DNA from 2 places in the Salmonella sp. FC25216 genome. Region 2 is predicted to be linked to the other one. Evidence: predicted binding sites of a transcription regulator. Region 2 holds the regulator's gene; the other holds the start of a gene.
The links. Region 2 encodes PurR, which represses purine synthesis genes. Its sites were predicted from a motif close to CANGCAAACGTTTGCNTG; they were not measured.
Positions count from the first base shown of each region.

Region 1: a site for PurR is predicted at 2,839-2,856, ahead of AC3G3F_RS15525 (nucleoside-specific channel-forming protein Tsx). Genes of this name have one in related genera too.

Region 1 covers NZ_JBDGON010000007.1:153,771-161,090, reverse strand. Annotated here, with positions in the region: gene secD (protein translocase subunit SecD) at 1-264, shown strand, start outside; gene secF (protein translocase subunit SecF) at 275-1,246, shown strand; gene yajD (HNH nuclease YajD) at 1,414-1,761, shown strand; gene AC3G3F_RS15525 (nucleoside-specific channel-forming protein Tsx) at 1,838-2,701, opposite strand; gene AC3G3F_RS15520 (SadB/YajI family lipoprotein) at 3,000-3,539, opposite strand; gene nrdR (transcriptional regulator NrdR) at 3,691-4,140, shown strand; gene ribD (bifunctional diaminohydroxyphosphoribosylaminopyrimidine deaminase/5-amino-6-(5-phosphoribosylamino)uracil reductase RibD) at 4,144-5,247, shown strand; gene ribH (6,7-dimethyl-8-ribityllumazine synthase) at 5,336-5,806, shown strand; gene nusB (transcription antitermination factor NusB) at 5,827-6,246, shown strand; gene thiL (thiamine-phosphate kinase) at 6,325-7,302, shown strand; gene pgpA (phosphatidylglycerophosphatase A) at 7,280-7,320, shown strand, end outside.
Region 2 covers NZ_JBDGON010000008.1:71,403-78,722, forward strand. Annotated here, with positions in the region: gene rnt (ribonuclease T) at 77-724, shown strand; gene grxD (monothiol glutaredoxin 4) at 802-1,149, opposite strand; gene AC3G3F_RS16875 (C40 family peptidase) at 1,483-2,307, shown strand; gene sodB (superoxide dismutase [Fe]) at 2,434-3,015, shown strand; gene cydH (cytochrome bd-I oxidase subunit CydH) at 3,098-3,187, opposite strand; gene purR (HTH-type transcriptional repressor PurR) at 3,483-4,508, shown strand; gene punR (DNA-binding transcriptional activator PunR) at 4,505-5,437, opposite strand; gene punC (purine nucleoside transporter PunC) at 5,550-6,755, shown strand; gene cfa (cyclopropane fatty acyl phospholipid synthase) at 7,045-7,320, shown strand, end outside.

The DNA.
Region 1 (7,320 bases), on a different contig from region 2:
AAAGAAGAGTTGAGTAATGGCCGCACGGTACAGCAGGCGATCAACGAAGGCTATGCCGGCGCGTTCAGTTCCATCTTCGATGCGAACATCACGACGCTGATTAAAGTCATCATTCTGTATGCCGTCGGTACCGGGGCAATTAAAGGGTTCGCGATTACGACTGGTATCGGTGTGGCGACGTCGATGTTCACCGCGATTATCGGTACGCGTGCTATCGTAAACCTGCTATATGGCGGCAAGCGCGTCACTAAGCTGTCAATCTGAGGAGTGCGATGTGGCACAGGAATACACTGTTGAACAACTAAACCACGGCCGTAAAGTCTATGACTTTATGCGCTGGGACTACTGGGCATTCGGCATCTCCGGACTGTTGCTGATCGCGGCTATTGTCATTATGGGCGTGCGCGGGTTTAACTGGGGGCTGGATTTCACCGGTGGCACGGTGATTGAAATCACGCTGGAAAAACCGGCTGAAATGGACGTGATGCGTGAAGCGCTGCAAAAAGCAGGCTTCGAAGAGCCGCAGTTGCAGAACTTTGGCAGCAGCCACGACATTATGGTGCGTATGCCGCCAACCGAAGGCGAAACCGGCGGTCAGGTACTGGGCAGCAAAGTAGTGACGATCATTAATGAAGCCACCAACCAGAATGCGGCCGTGAAGCGTATTGAATTCGTGGGGCCAAGCGTGGGCGCCGATCTGGCGCAAACCGGCGCCATGGCACTGCTGGTGGCGTTGATCTCTATCCTCGTTTATGTCGGTTTCCGCTTTGAGTGGCGACTGGCGGCAGGGGTGGTTATCGCGCTGGCGCATGACGTGATCATTACGCTGGGAATACTGTCGCTTTTCCATATCGAGATTGACTTGACCATTGTGGCATCGTTGATGTCGGTGATCGGTTACTCGCTGAACGATAGTATCGTGGTCTCTGACCGTATTCGTGAAAACTTCCGCAAAATCCGTCGCGGAACGCCTTACGAAATCTTTAACGTGTCGCTAACCCAGACGTTACACCGTACGTTGATTACCTCCGGTACGACGTTAGTGGTGATTCTGATGCTGTACCTCTTCGGTGGTCCGGTACTGGAAGGCTTCTCGTTGACAATGCTGATCGGCGTTTCTATCGGTACGGCATCTTCTATCTATGTCGCATCGGCGCTGGCGCTGAAACTCGGTATGAAGCGCGAGCATATGCTGCAGCAGAAAGTCGAAAAAGAAGGGGCGGATCAGCCGTCTATTCTGCCGTAAACAGGCTTTGATGCCACACTCTACATCCCGGTCAGAATGGCCGGGATTTTTTCTATATGCCTCCAGCACGAAAAGATGACGTAACTGTCTCTTCTTTTCGGGGATTGCCAAAAACCCGGCTTCGCGGGAAACTGCGTATAACCCTTTCTATTATCCAGGTATCTGACATGGCGATTATCCCTAGAAATTATGCGCGGCTGGAAAGCGGCTATCGTGAAAAGGCGTTGAAACTGTTCCCGTGGGTGTGTGGACGTTGTTCCCGTGAGTTTGTGTATTCAAATCTGCGTGAATTAACGGTGCATCATATCGATCACGACCATACCAATAATCCGGAAGACGGCAGTAACTGGGAACTGCTGTGCCTCTACTGCCACGATCATGAACATTCCAAATATACCGAAGCCGATCAGTACGGTTCGACGGTCATTGCCGGGGAAGATGCGCAAAAAGATGTCGGTGAGGCGACCTGGAACCCGTTTGCCGATCTGAAGGCGATGATGAATAAGAAGAAGTGAGAACAAAGATGCCGGAGCGCAGTCTGTCCGGCATGTTATGGTTAATACGCCGGAGATTTCCGGCGTATTACGCGAATCAGAAGTTGTAACCCACGACCAGGTAGCCGCCCCAGCCGGTAGATTTCGCGCTGAAATCGCCGTCGCCCCAGTTCAGTTTTGCGCCATTCTGCCACTGTCCGCCGTTATGGAAGTAACGCGCGACGACCGAGTAATGCCAGTGATCGTAGTTCAGCGCCAGGATATGGCTGGAAGCGATCGAGTTGCTGGTACGGTTCGGATCGTCGCCTAAATCAGATCCCCAGTCAAAGTTGGTAAAGCCGATATAGCTCAGTTTACCGCCCCACAGATCGGTGATGGGGACGAAGTATTTCACTTTGAAACGGTAGCCGTCCCATTCGTTTTCATTGGAAGCGCCGTAGTTTTGCCACTGATATTTTGCATACACGTTCAGCGACAGGCCCATCGGCAGACCGGTGTCGATATCGGTCCCCAGCCCCATATACCACGTGCTCTGACGACCGGCTTTGTTATCGCCCATATCGTAGATGTAGTTGTTGGCGAAATACCACTCTTTAAACGGGCCGAAACCCAGGTTGACGCCGGTCAGTTTATCAATCGAGAAACGCGGTTCGATCTCCATGAACATCGGGGAGCCGTCATCCCATGCGCCTTTATCGTTGCCGTTGCCCCAATCGAAGGTTTTGGGAATATCGATATAGCCGTAGAAATCAAACCAGTCTTTTTTGGCAAAAGCTTCATATTCCAGATAGACGTCGTTGTTCAGCTTCGGCGAGAAGCGGGTATGGTAGCTGCCTACTACGTTTACGCTCTGATGCCACCAGTCGGAAAGATACTGCGGCTGATCGTTTTCTGCTGCGTTAACAGTAAAAGATGAGGTGAGCGCCAGCGCTGCGCTGGCTGCGAGTAAAGTTTTTTTCATATGTATGCCACTGTTTGAAATCCCTTACGGGAGTGAAAAAAGCGCAATTTGCGTTTCTAAATATTTCGTGTTTCTGCGGACCCTATTATAAAAATCATTGCTCACAAAAATATGTCTTGTTTCACATATCTATCATTTACGTAATCGATTGCGTTCACGTTTGCGCATTTTAGGCGCGATAAGGGTAGTGGCTTTCATAAATATTTACAATACGTGCTATAAATGCCGAAAATGTCAGAAGGACAACAAAAGAGCGTGAAGCGTGTTGCGGAACGCACAAAACGCTCCGCCAGAACGTTTATTGATTAACAGGCTGAATGTCATGGATGCGAATAAAACCTAACCGCGCCGGTGTGATTCCCTTCAACTGTAACGGAATATTGACATCACTGGGCGCCAGCAAGCTGGCAGGCGCATTTACCAGAAGGCTCTGCGCATTCACCTCTTGATAGTTCTCCGTAGTGCCCTGAATCTGCCCATACTCTACGGTAGCGCTGAATGCCGGAAGCGGATCGTGGGACTCGCCCTGAATGCGTAACGTTGCCAGGGCACCGTCAGTGACAGGCGTAACTTCCAGCAATGTCATACGTAGCGTACCGATCTGACTCTCCAGCCGGGCAGGCGTATTGGCGCCAGGCAACAGATAGACGCCGCGGGTTGAATCTGCATTCAGCTTATTTTGTTGGGTAATTTTTACCGTTTCCTGATTCAGTTGGTTCATCTCTTTATTCAGAGTGCTAATGCTATGATGCATCTGGCGAACCTCGCTCTGCGGCGCGCAGGCGGTCAGGCTCAAGAGACTTCCCACCAGGAGAACTCTTAGGTAACGTCTTGTCATGTCGATCATTTCCTTCATGGTCCGATAGCGTAATGGTAGTGTGCTATACGAACAAAGGCACCGATCCTTTATCTCAAAAGCGCTCTGCCTTTGTTGTCGCGCCAGTTCAGGGTAAAATAGCGTTTTCTAAGTCACCTGGTCAGGACGCCGTATGCATTGCCCATTTTGTTTCGCCGTAGATACCAAAGTCATTGACTCTCGTCTTGTAGGCGAGGGCTCGTCCGTACGCCGCCGTCGGCAGTGCCTGGTTTGTAATGAACGCTTTACGACCTTTGAAGTGGCTGAACTGGTCATGCCGCGCGTGATAAAAAGTAACGATGTGCGCGAACCCTTTAATGAGGATAAGCTGCGCAGCGGCATGTTGAGAGCGCTGGAAAAAAGGCCCGTCAGCGCGGATGATGTTGAAATGGCGTTGAACCATATTAAGTCACAATTACGCGCCACTGGGGAGCGTGAAGTTCCCAGCAAGATGATTGGCAATCTGGTCATGGAGCAGCTGAAAAAACTCGATAAAGTCGCGTATATTCGCTTTGCCTCCGTCTATCGCAGTTTCGAAGATATCAAAGACTTTGGCGAAGAAATCGCTCGCCTACAGGACTAAGCCATGCAGGATGAGTTTTACATGGCGCGAGCGCTAAAACTGGCGCAGCGTGGACGTTTCACCACTCACCCGAACCCTAATGTCGGCTGCGTCATTGTTAACAATGGCGACATCGTCGGCGAAGGTTATCACCAGCGCGCCGGAGAGCCGCACGCCGAGGTACATGCGCTGCGGATGGCGGGCGCAAAAGCCAAAGGCGCAACCGCCTATGTCACGCTTGAACCCTGTAGCCATCACGGACGAACGCCGCCATGCTGCGATGCGCTGATTGCGGCCGGCGTCGCGCGCGTTGTCGCCGCGATGCAGGACCCGAACCCACAGGTCGCCGGACGCGGGCTGTATCGCCTGCAACAGGCGGGTATTGCGGTCAGCCACGGTTTAATGATGAGTGAAGCGGAGGCGCTCAATAAAGGCTTCCTCAAGCGGATGCGTACCGGATTCCCTTATCTTCAGCTTAAACTGGGCGCCTCCGTGGACGGACGGACGGCGATGGCCAGCGGCGAGAGCCAGTGGATCACCTCGCCGCAGGCCCGGCGTGATGTTCAGCGCTTGCGTGCGCAAAGCCACGCTATCTTAACCAGTAGCGCGACGGTATTGGCTGACGATCCGGCCTTGACGGTGCGTTGGGCGGAGTTAGACGCATCTACGCAGGCTTCTTACCCACAGGAAAATCTGCGCCAGCCGGTGCGAATTGTTATCGACAGCCAAAACCGGGTAACGCCTGCGCATCGTATTGTGCAACAACCTGGCGAAACGTGGATTGCGCGTACCCAGGAAGATAGCCGCGCGTGGCCCGATTCGGTTCGTACTATCAGCGTGCCGGTGCACAACGGACATTTGGATCTGGTTGTGTTGATGATGCAGTTAGGCAGGCAGCAGATTAATAGTATTTGGGTTGAAGCCGGACCGGGGCTGGCGGGCGCGTTGTTGCAAGCCGGGCTGGTGGATGAACTGATTGTCTATGTCGCGCCTAAATTGTTGGGAACCCAGGCGCGGGGATTATGTGAATTACCGGGGCTTGAGAAGCTCGCCGACGCGCCGCAATTTACCTTCAGCGAAATACGTCATGTCGGCCCGGATGTTTGCCTGCATATGGTGAGCGCATGAGTTCTCCCGTCGAAAGGGGAGCAGCGCTCAAATTATTATGATAAAATCCGCCCCCCTGCGGGGCCAAATGAACCCTGGAAGAGAGAATATGAACATTATTAAAGCTAACGTTGCAGCCCCTGACGCTCGCGTCGCCATCACTATTGCGCGTTTCAATCAGTTTATCAACGACAGCCTGCTGGATGGCGCGGTTGATGCCCTGACGCGTATTGGTCAGGTAAAAGATGATAATATTACCGTAGTGTGGGTGCCAGGCGCTTATGAACTGCCGCTGGCGACCGAAGCGCTGGCGAAAAGCGGTAAATACGACGCCGTGGTTGCGCTGGGAACCGTGATTCGCGGGGGGACTGCGCACTTTGAATATGTGGCAGGCGGCGCCAGTAATGGCCTGGCAAGCGTTGCCCAGGAGAGCGGCGTGCCGGTAGCCTTTGGTGTTCTGACCACCGAGAGTATTGAACAAGCCATCGAACGTGCTGGTACAAAAGCCGGTAATAAAGGCGCAGAAGCTGCGCTGACCGCGCTTGAAATGATTAATGTATTGAAAGCCATTAAGGCCTGATTTTTTGTAAGGGGAATTCCGTGAAACCTGCTGCTCGTCGCCGCGCCCGTGAGTGTGCCGTCCAGGCGCTTTACTCCTGGCAGTTGTCCCAGAACGACATCGCTGATGTTGAATACCAGTTCCTGGCGGAACAGGACGTAAAAGACGTCGACGTTCTCTATTTCCGTGAACTGCTATCCGGGGTGGCGACTAACAGCGCGTACCTGGATGGTTTAATGAAACCGTATCTGTCCCGCCTGCTTGAAGAGCTGGGACAGGTTGAAAAAGCCGTGTTGCGTATTGCGCTGTTTGAGCTGTCAAAACGCAGCGATGTGCCTTATAAAGTGGCCATCAACGAAGCGATTGAACTGGCGAAAACCTTTGGCGCTGAAGACAGCCACAAATTTGTCAACGGCGTGCTGGATAAAGCAGCTCCTGTGATTCGTCCCAACAAAAAGTGATTCACAGGCCGGAAAGATAGCGGGCGATCGATACCCGTCGTCTCCGGCCTTTTCTTTTTTTCTGCTGAGGCATAACGTATGGCATGTGGCGAGTTTTCCCTGATTGCCCGTTATTTTGACCGTGTAAGAAGCTCTCGTCTTGATGTTGAAACCGGTATTGGCGACGATTGCGCGCTCCTGAATATTCCTGAAAAGCAGACCCTGGCGATCAGTACCGATACGCTGGTGGCGGGCAACCACTTCCTCCCTGATATCGATCCTGCCGATCTGGCTTATAAAGCGTTGGCGGTGAATTTAAGCGATCTGGCCGCGATGGGGGCCGACCCGGCCTGGTTAACTCTGGCGTTAACATTGCCGGAAGTGGATGAGCCGTGGCTGGAGGCTTTTAGCGACAGTCTGTTTGAGCTATTGAATTACTACGATATGCAGCTCATTGGCGGTGACACCACGCGTGGACCGCTGTCGATGACGCTGGGTATCCATGGTTATATCCCGGCAGGGCGCGCGCTCAAGCGATCTGGCGCGAAGCCAGGTGACTGGATTTATATCACCGGTACGCCGGGCGACAGCGCTGCCGGGCTGGCGGTTTTGCAAAACCGGCTCCAGGTATCGGAGGAGACAGACGCTCACTATTTTATTAAACGTCATTTACGCCCGACGCCGCGTATTTTACACGGCCAGGCGCTGCGTGATATCGCCAGCGCGGCTATCGATCTTTCCGACGGCCTGATTTCCGATCTGGGGCATATCGTCAAGGCCAGCGGTTGTGGGGCAAGAGTAGATGTTGATGCGCTCCCCAAATCCGACGCGATGATGCGCCATGTTGATGCCGGGCAGGCGCTACGCTGGGCGCTTTCTGGCGGCGAAGACTATGAGCTGTGTTTTACTGTGCCGGAACTGAACCGCGGCGCGCTGGATGTCGCCATCGGTCAACTGGGTGTTCCCTTTACCTGCATAGGTCAAATGAGCGCAGATATTGAAGGGATGAATTTTGTACGTGACGGAATGCCTGTCACCTTCGACTGGAAAGGATATGACCATTTTGCCACGCCATAAAGATGTTGCGAAAAGCCG
Region 2 (7,320 bases):
TGCCCGTTGTTTTACTGCATCCCGGCGTAAAATTTGCCATAATGCGCGCTGCATTTTTTCGTATTAAGAGACTCAGATGTCCGATAACGCTCAACTTTCCGGTCTGTGCGACCGTTTTCGTGGTTTTTATCCTGTCGTCATCGACGTTGAAACTGCAGGGTTTAACGCTAAAACCGATGCGCTGCTCGAAATCGCCGCCATCACGCTGAAAATGGATGAACAAGGCTGGCTGATGCCGGACATGACGCTGCATTTCCATGTGGAGCCGTTCGCTGGAGCCAACTTACAGCCGGAAGCGCTCGCGTTTAACGGTATCGATCCCTCTAACCCACTACGCGGCGCGGTGAGTGAATATGAGGCGCTACATGCTATTTTCAAAATGGTGCGTAAAGGTATCAAAGAAAGTGGCTGTAGCCGCGCCATTATGGTCGCGCATAACGCCACTTTTGATCACAGTTTTATGATGGCCGCCGCAGAGCGCGCCTCGCTGAAACGTAACCCGTTTCATCCGTTCGTCACCTTTGATACCGCGGCATTGAGCGGACTGGCGCTGGGACAAACGGTGTTGTCAAAAGCGTGCCTGGCGGCGGGTATGGAGTTTGACGGCGAAAAGGCCCACTCTGCTTTGTATGATACCGAGCGGACAGCGGTGCTGTTTTGTGAAATCGTCAATCGCTGGAAGCGCCTGGGCGGCTGGCCGTTACCCTTGCCGACAGACAAATAACGTGGCTAACGACGCCGCTTTTGCTCACTATGACGGTAAAAAAGCGACCTTTACAGGTCGCTTTCCCCTTTCACAGATTATTCTGCGTCCGGCTCCTGAGTTTTATATTTTGCGGCAGTTTCTTTAATAAGCTGCTGCAACTCGCCACGCTGATACATTTCAATCACAATATCACACCCGCCGACCAGCTCGCCATCCACCCACAGTTGTGGGAATGTCGGCCAGTTGGCGTATTTCGGTAATTCTGCGCGAATATCCGGGTTTTGCAGGATATCAACATAGGCAAAACGTTCCCCACAGGCGGAAAGCGCCTGAACGGCCTGCGCAGAGAAACCACAGCTTGGCAGTTTTGGTGAACCTTTCATATACAGGAGAATCGGGTTTTCAGCGATCTGGCGCTGGATTTTTTCGATAGTGGTGCTCATTGTCTCGCTTCCTTAACTTCTTTTACGACCGAAGCCTGTCATTGTAACGGGTCAGGCTGGCAACGGAAAATAACATTTTCATCATGCCTTATTATTTTACCGTCTGCGGGAATAAGTTGCATACAAAATATCTTTTAAGCGGGTTGCCACGCAGTGATTCGTAGATAACGCGTTCGTGTTTAGCATTAATTGCTATTTTTTTTACATCTGTTAACGAAACACAGCTTCAGAAACCAAAAGCAATTACCAATCTGTGCTTTTGTAGATTAGAATTATCAGGTTTTGTAAATCATACGCAGGCATGATCGCCTGCCTTTAACAGAGGATTGCTCAGTGGCGCGGATAAACAAAATCTCGATCACGCTCTGTGCTTTACTTTTTACTACTCTCCCTTTTACGCCAATGGCCCATGCTTCCAGGCAAGCCAAAGCGACGCCTGCTGTTTCTCATGTCACTAAAACGGCAGATAAAAAGAAAAGCACAACGCCCAAACAGATCAGTAAGACCAACAAAAAAAACGTAAAAACAACCTCAAAAACCAGCCGTTCTTCTTCCGCTTCTACGCCAAAACGTACCATCGCTTCCACGAAATCTCGTCATACGACTCATCGCCGTAACAGAACCGCGCCCACGTCAATCGCCGCCCTCGACGTGACGGAAAAATGCACGACGCGTAAAGGCCGTAAGCCGCACTGCGTGAAGGGGAAAGGAACATTGCCGCTCTCTATTGCCGATGCGCATCGGACTAAAGTACAAAAAGCGACGAAAACCGCGATGTCCAAGCTCATGAATCAGATTGGTAAGCCGTATCACTGGGGAGGCGCGTCGCCGCGCACCGGTTTTGATTGCAGCGGTCTGGTTTATTATGCCTATAAAGATTTAGTGAAGATCCGTATCCCCCGAACGGCGAATGAGATGTATCACCTGCGTGACGCGGCGCCCATTGAGCGCAGCGAGTTGAAAAACGGCGATCTGGTGTTCTTCCGTACGCAGGGGCGCGGCACCGCCGATCACGTTGGCGTCTATGTCGGCAACGGTAAGTTTATCCAGTCTCCGCGCAGCGGTCAGGAAATTAAGATCACCTCGCTGAACGAAGAATACTGGCAGCGCCATTATGTCGGCGCCCGCCGGGTGATGACCCCTAAAACAATTCGCTAATATTTTATCCTGTCGTTTAACGACAGGATAACTTCTTCTTTTGCGCCCCCGCTCAATTTGCTACCCTATCCTTACGCGCACCAGGGTTATTGTGCGTGCGCAATATTAATAATAAGGAGAGAAGCAATGTCGTTCGAATTACCTGCATTACCGTATGCCAAAGATGCTCTGGCGCCGCATATTTCTGCTGAGACGCTGGAATATCACTATGGCAAACATCATCAGACTTACGTGACCAATCTTAATAATTTGATCAAAGGCACGGCGTTTGAAGGCAAATCGCTGGAAGAGATCGTGCGTGCTTCCGAAGGCGGCATCTTTAATAACGCCGCTCAGGTGTGGAACCATACGTTCTACTGGAACTGCCTGGCACCAAATGCTGGCGGCGAACCGACCGGGAAACTGGCTGATGCTATCGCGGCATCTTTTGGCAGCTTCGCGGAATTTAAAACGCAGTTCACAGATGCCGCTATCAAAAACTTTGGTTCCGGCTGGACATGGCTGGTAAAAGGCGCTGATGGCAAACTGACTATCGTCTCTACCTCAAATGCCGGTACGCCGCTGACCACAGATGCGACGCCGTTGCTGACGGTTGATGTGTGGGAACACGCGTATTACATCGACTACCGCAACGCCCGTCCAAACTATCTGGAGCATTTTTGGGCGCTGGTTAACTGGGAATTTGTCGCGAAAAATCTCGCCGCATAAGTCTGAGCACGCAGAAGGTACGCCTTCTGCGTTTTAGAGAGGGATAGAATAGAGGAAACGCCCTCCCTCAGAAGAGAGGAAATCAGTGCAGAGCGGCCGTTAATCCACCTGCGACAATCAAGCCCAGAACAATAAGCGTAGTGATCAACGAAAATTTCAGGTCGGTACTCATCAAGTTTTCTCCTTTTTATTCCCACACAAAAAGTGATATAGCGCATTTTTGCACATTCCCGCACAAAAATCTCTCATGTTTTATATTGATAACTGTTTTTAACGCTTCCCCTTTTCCTCAAGATCAGACAAAATTCCAGGCTTACTGAATTAGCGTAACGGCCATTGACCCCTTCCTGACGTTCCGTGTCGTTTTTCCGGCATGCCGCAACCCTGACGTTGCGATTAGGGTGTGTGTAGGCAAACGTTTACCTGGCGTTTCTCAGGAGCTTAGCGAGGGTCTGGAGTGAAATGTAATGGCAACAATTAAAGATGTAGCGAAACGAGCAAACGTTTCCACTACAACTGTATCACACGTAATCAACAAAACGCGTTTTGTCGCTGAAGAAACGCGTAACGCGGTCTGGGCGGCGATTAAAGAGCTGCACTACTCTCCCAGCGCCGTCGCGCGTAGCCTGAAGGTCAACCATACCAAATCGATAGGCTTACTGGCGACCAGCAGCGAAGCGGCCTATTTTGCAGAAATTATCGAGGCGGTTGAAAAAAACTGCTTCCAGAAAGGCTATACGCTGATTTTGGGCAACGCCTGGAATAACCTGGAAAAACAGCGCGCCTACCTGTCCATGATGGCGCAAAAGCGCGTGGATGGCCTGCTGGTGATGTGTTCTGAGTACCCGGAACCTCTGCTTTCCATGCTGGAAGAGTATCGCCATATTCCGATGGTGGTGATGGACTGGGGTGAAGCGAAGGCCGATTTTACCGATACGGTGATTGATAACGCCTTTGCAGGCGGCTATATGGCGGGTCGTTATCTGGTTGAACGCGGTCACCGGGATATCGGCGTTATTCCCGGTCCGCTGGAGCGCAACACCGGCGCGGGTCGGCTGGCAGGCTTCATGAAGGCAATGGAGGAGGCGTTGATCAACGTGCCAGACAACTGGATTGTTCAGGGCGACTTCGAGCCGGAGTCCGGTTACCACGCGATGCAGCAAATCTTATCGCAGTCACATCGCCCTACCGCCGTTTTCTGCGGCGGCGATATTATGGCGATGGGCGCGCTTTGCGCGGCAGACGAAATGGGGCTTCGCGTACCGCAGGACGTTTCGGTGATCGGTTATGACAATGTGCGTAACGCCCGCTTCTTTACCCCGGCGCTGACGACGATTCACCAGCCCAAAGACTCTTTAGGCGAAACCGCATTTAATATGCTATTGGATCGCATCGTCAATAAGCGCGAAGAGTCACAGTCTATTGAAGTTCATCCACGCCTGGTTGAGCGTCGCTCGGTCGCTGACGGCCCGTTCCGCGACTATCGACGTTAATCCCCGCTGTCGGGAGCCTCTTCAGGCTCCCGCAACCACTCCCGATTCAACGTTTCGCTATCGCCCAAATAATCCAGCAGCCATGCCAGCGCGGGCGAGGCCTCGTTTTGCTGCCACGTCAGGCAACAGGCCGCATCGGGAAACGGATTCTCTAACGTCAGCGCCACCCATTTTCCGCTGTCTATCCACTGTCGGGCAAAGTGCGTCGGCACCATTCCCACGCATAATCCTGCTGACAGGCAGGTTGCCGATGACTCCCAGTCCGGTACTACAACCCTTTTTTGGTTATCCAGTAACCAGGTAATCCGTTTCGGTAAGGTTCGCGAGGTATCTTCTCTGACCAGCGACGGCCAGTTGCGCAGGGTATCATCGCTTAACGGTCCCGGCATCGCCGCCAGCGGGTGATCGCTTGCCACTACGCAACTCCAGCTCAGGGTACCCATATCCCGAAAAGCATAACGTCCCCCTACCGGAATCGCCTGCGTCGCCCCAATAGCCAGTTCGACTCGCCCGTCGGAGAGCGCGTCCCAGACGCCGTTAAACACCTCCTGAAAAACCAGCAGTTCCACATCGTCAAAATGGCGATAGAAATCGACGATCATCTGCCGGGTACGTTCTGGTCTGACGATATTATCCACCGCAATAGCCAACTGCCCGCGCCAGCCATTAGCAATTTGCTGACACTGTTGACGAGTGATCTGCATTTTTTTGATAACAGAACGCCCTTCTTTTAAAAACCAGACGCCAGCAGGCGTAAGTTCAACATCACGGTGACGTCGTACAAAAAGCGGTACGGCCAGCCACTCCTCTAACTGACGAACGGTGTAACTGACTGCCGAAGGCACACGGTGCAGTTCCTGCGCCGCCGCGCTAAAACTGCCATTGCGCGCCACGGCGTCAACCACTTCAAGCGAGTATTCCGACCACATAATTTGCCTACAAAAATTTTGAATTCACTGGACAAATATTAACGTTTCACAACCGTAATTTCACTCCCTACACTCTGCGACAATGTCTGTCTGATAAGAAAGAGAAACAAATATGCAACCTGGAAAAGGTTTTTTAGTCTGGTTAGCCGGTCTTAGCGTGCTGGGGTTTCTGGCTACGGACATGTACCTGCCCGCGTTTGCCGCCATACAGGCGGATTTACAAACGCCTGCTGCCGCTGTCAGCGCCAGCCTCAGCCTGTTTTTAGCTGGCTTTGCCGTCGCACAACTACTCTGGGGACCGCTATCGGATCGTTATGGCCGTAAACCGATTTTACTGCTGGGGTTATCCATCTTTGCGCTCGGAAGTCTGGGGATGCTGTGGGTAGAAAGCGCGGCAGCACTGCTGACGCTACGCTTTGTGCAGGCCGTCGGCGTTTGTGCGGCAACGGTAATCTGGCAAGCGCTGGTGACCGATTATTATCCTTCGCAAAAAATTAATCGTATCTTCGCCACTATCATGCCACTGGTAGGACTATCCCCGGCGCTTGCGCCCTTACTGGGAAGCTGGATACTGACGCATTTCTCATGGCAGGCGATTTTCGCCACTCTGTTTGCGATTACGTTGTTGCTGATGTTGCCAGCGCTGCGCTTAAAACCATCGGTAAAAGCACATGCCGAGGGACAGGATAAACTCACTTTTGCGACGTTGCTACGCTCTAAAACCTATCGCGGTAATGTACTGATTTATGCCGCCTGTTCCGCCAGCTTTTTTGCGTGGTTAACGGGTTCCCCGTTCATTCTCAGCGCGATGGGTTACAGCCCGGCAGTGATTGGCCTGAGCTATGTTCCTCAAACCATCGCTTTTCTGATTGGCGGATATGGCTGCCGCGCGGCGCTACAAAAATGGCAGGGTTACCAATTGCTTCCGTGGCTGTTAGGGCTGTATGCGCTGAGCGTTATCGCCACCTGGGGAGCGGGCTTCCTGAATAATGCCTCACTGGTGGAGATCCTGATTCCGTTCTGCGTAATGGCGATTGCTAATGGCGCAATCTACCCTATCGTCGTCGCGCAAGCGTTACGCCCTTTCCCTCAAGCCACGGGGCGTGCTGCGGCGCTGCAAAATACGCTGCAACTGGGGTTATGTTTCCTGGCAAGCCTGGTGGTTTCATGGCTCATCAGCACGCCGCTGCTGACCACCACCAGCGTAATGCTCTTTACCGTTGTTCTGGCGGCGTTAGGCTACAAAATGCAGTCTCATGCAGCGTGCAATGAGGCCGGATTTGCGCATGCCGATGTCGCCCACGAGAAGTCTCACTAGAGGTTTGTTAATCCCGAGTAATTAGCACGCTAACAATTTTCGGTTGAATCATCAAAAATTGCGGCCTATACTGATTCCCGGTTGTTTATATTACGATAATTATTAGGCATTAACGGGAACCGGAGCGTTCCCGATTCACCACGGATGGCCTTTTCGGCAAGGGTTCCTCCCTTCCTCTGTTCTACGTCGGATAACTGGCTCACGGAATTGTCCGTGGGATTTCTCACAAAGCCAAAAAAGCGTCTACGCTGTTTTAAGGTTCTGATCACCGTCCAGTGATGGAGAAGCTATGAGTTCATCGTGTATAGAAGAAGTCAGCGTACCGGATGATAACTGGTACCGAATCGCCAACGAATTGTTAAGTCGTGCGGATATTACAATTAATGGTTCCGCCCCGTCTGATATTCGTGTTAAGAATCCCGATTTTTTTAAACGCGTCCTGCAGGAAGGCTCGTTGGGATTAGGTGAGAGTTACATGGATGGCTGGTGGGAATGCGAGCGTCTGGATATTTTCTTCAGCAAAGTCTTACGTGCCGGTCTTGAAAATCAACTCCCCCACCATGTT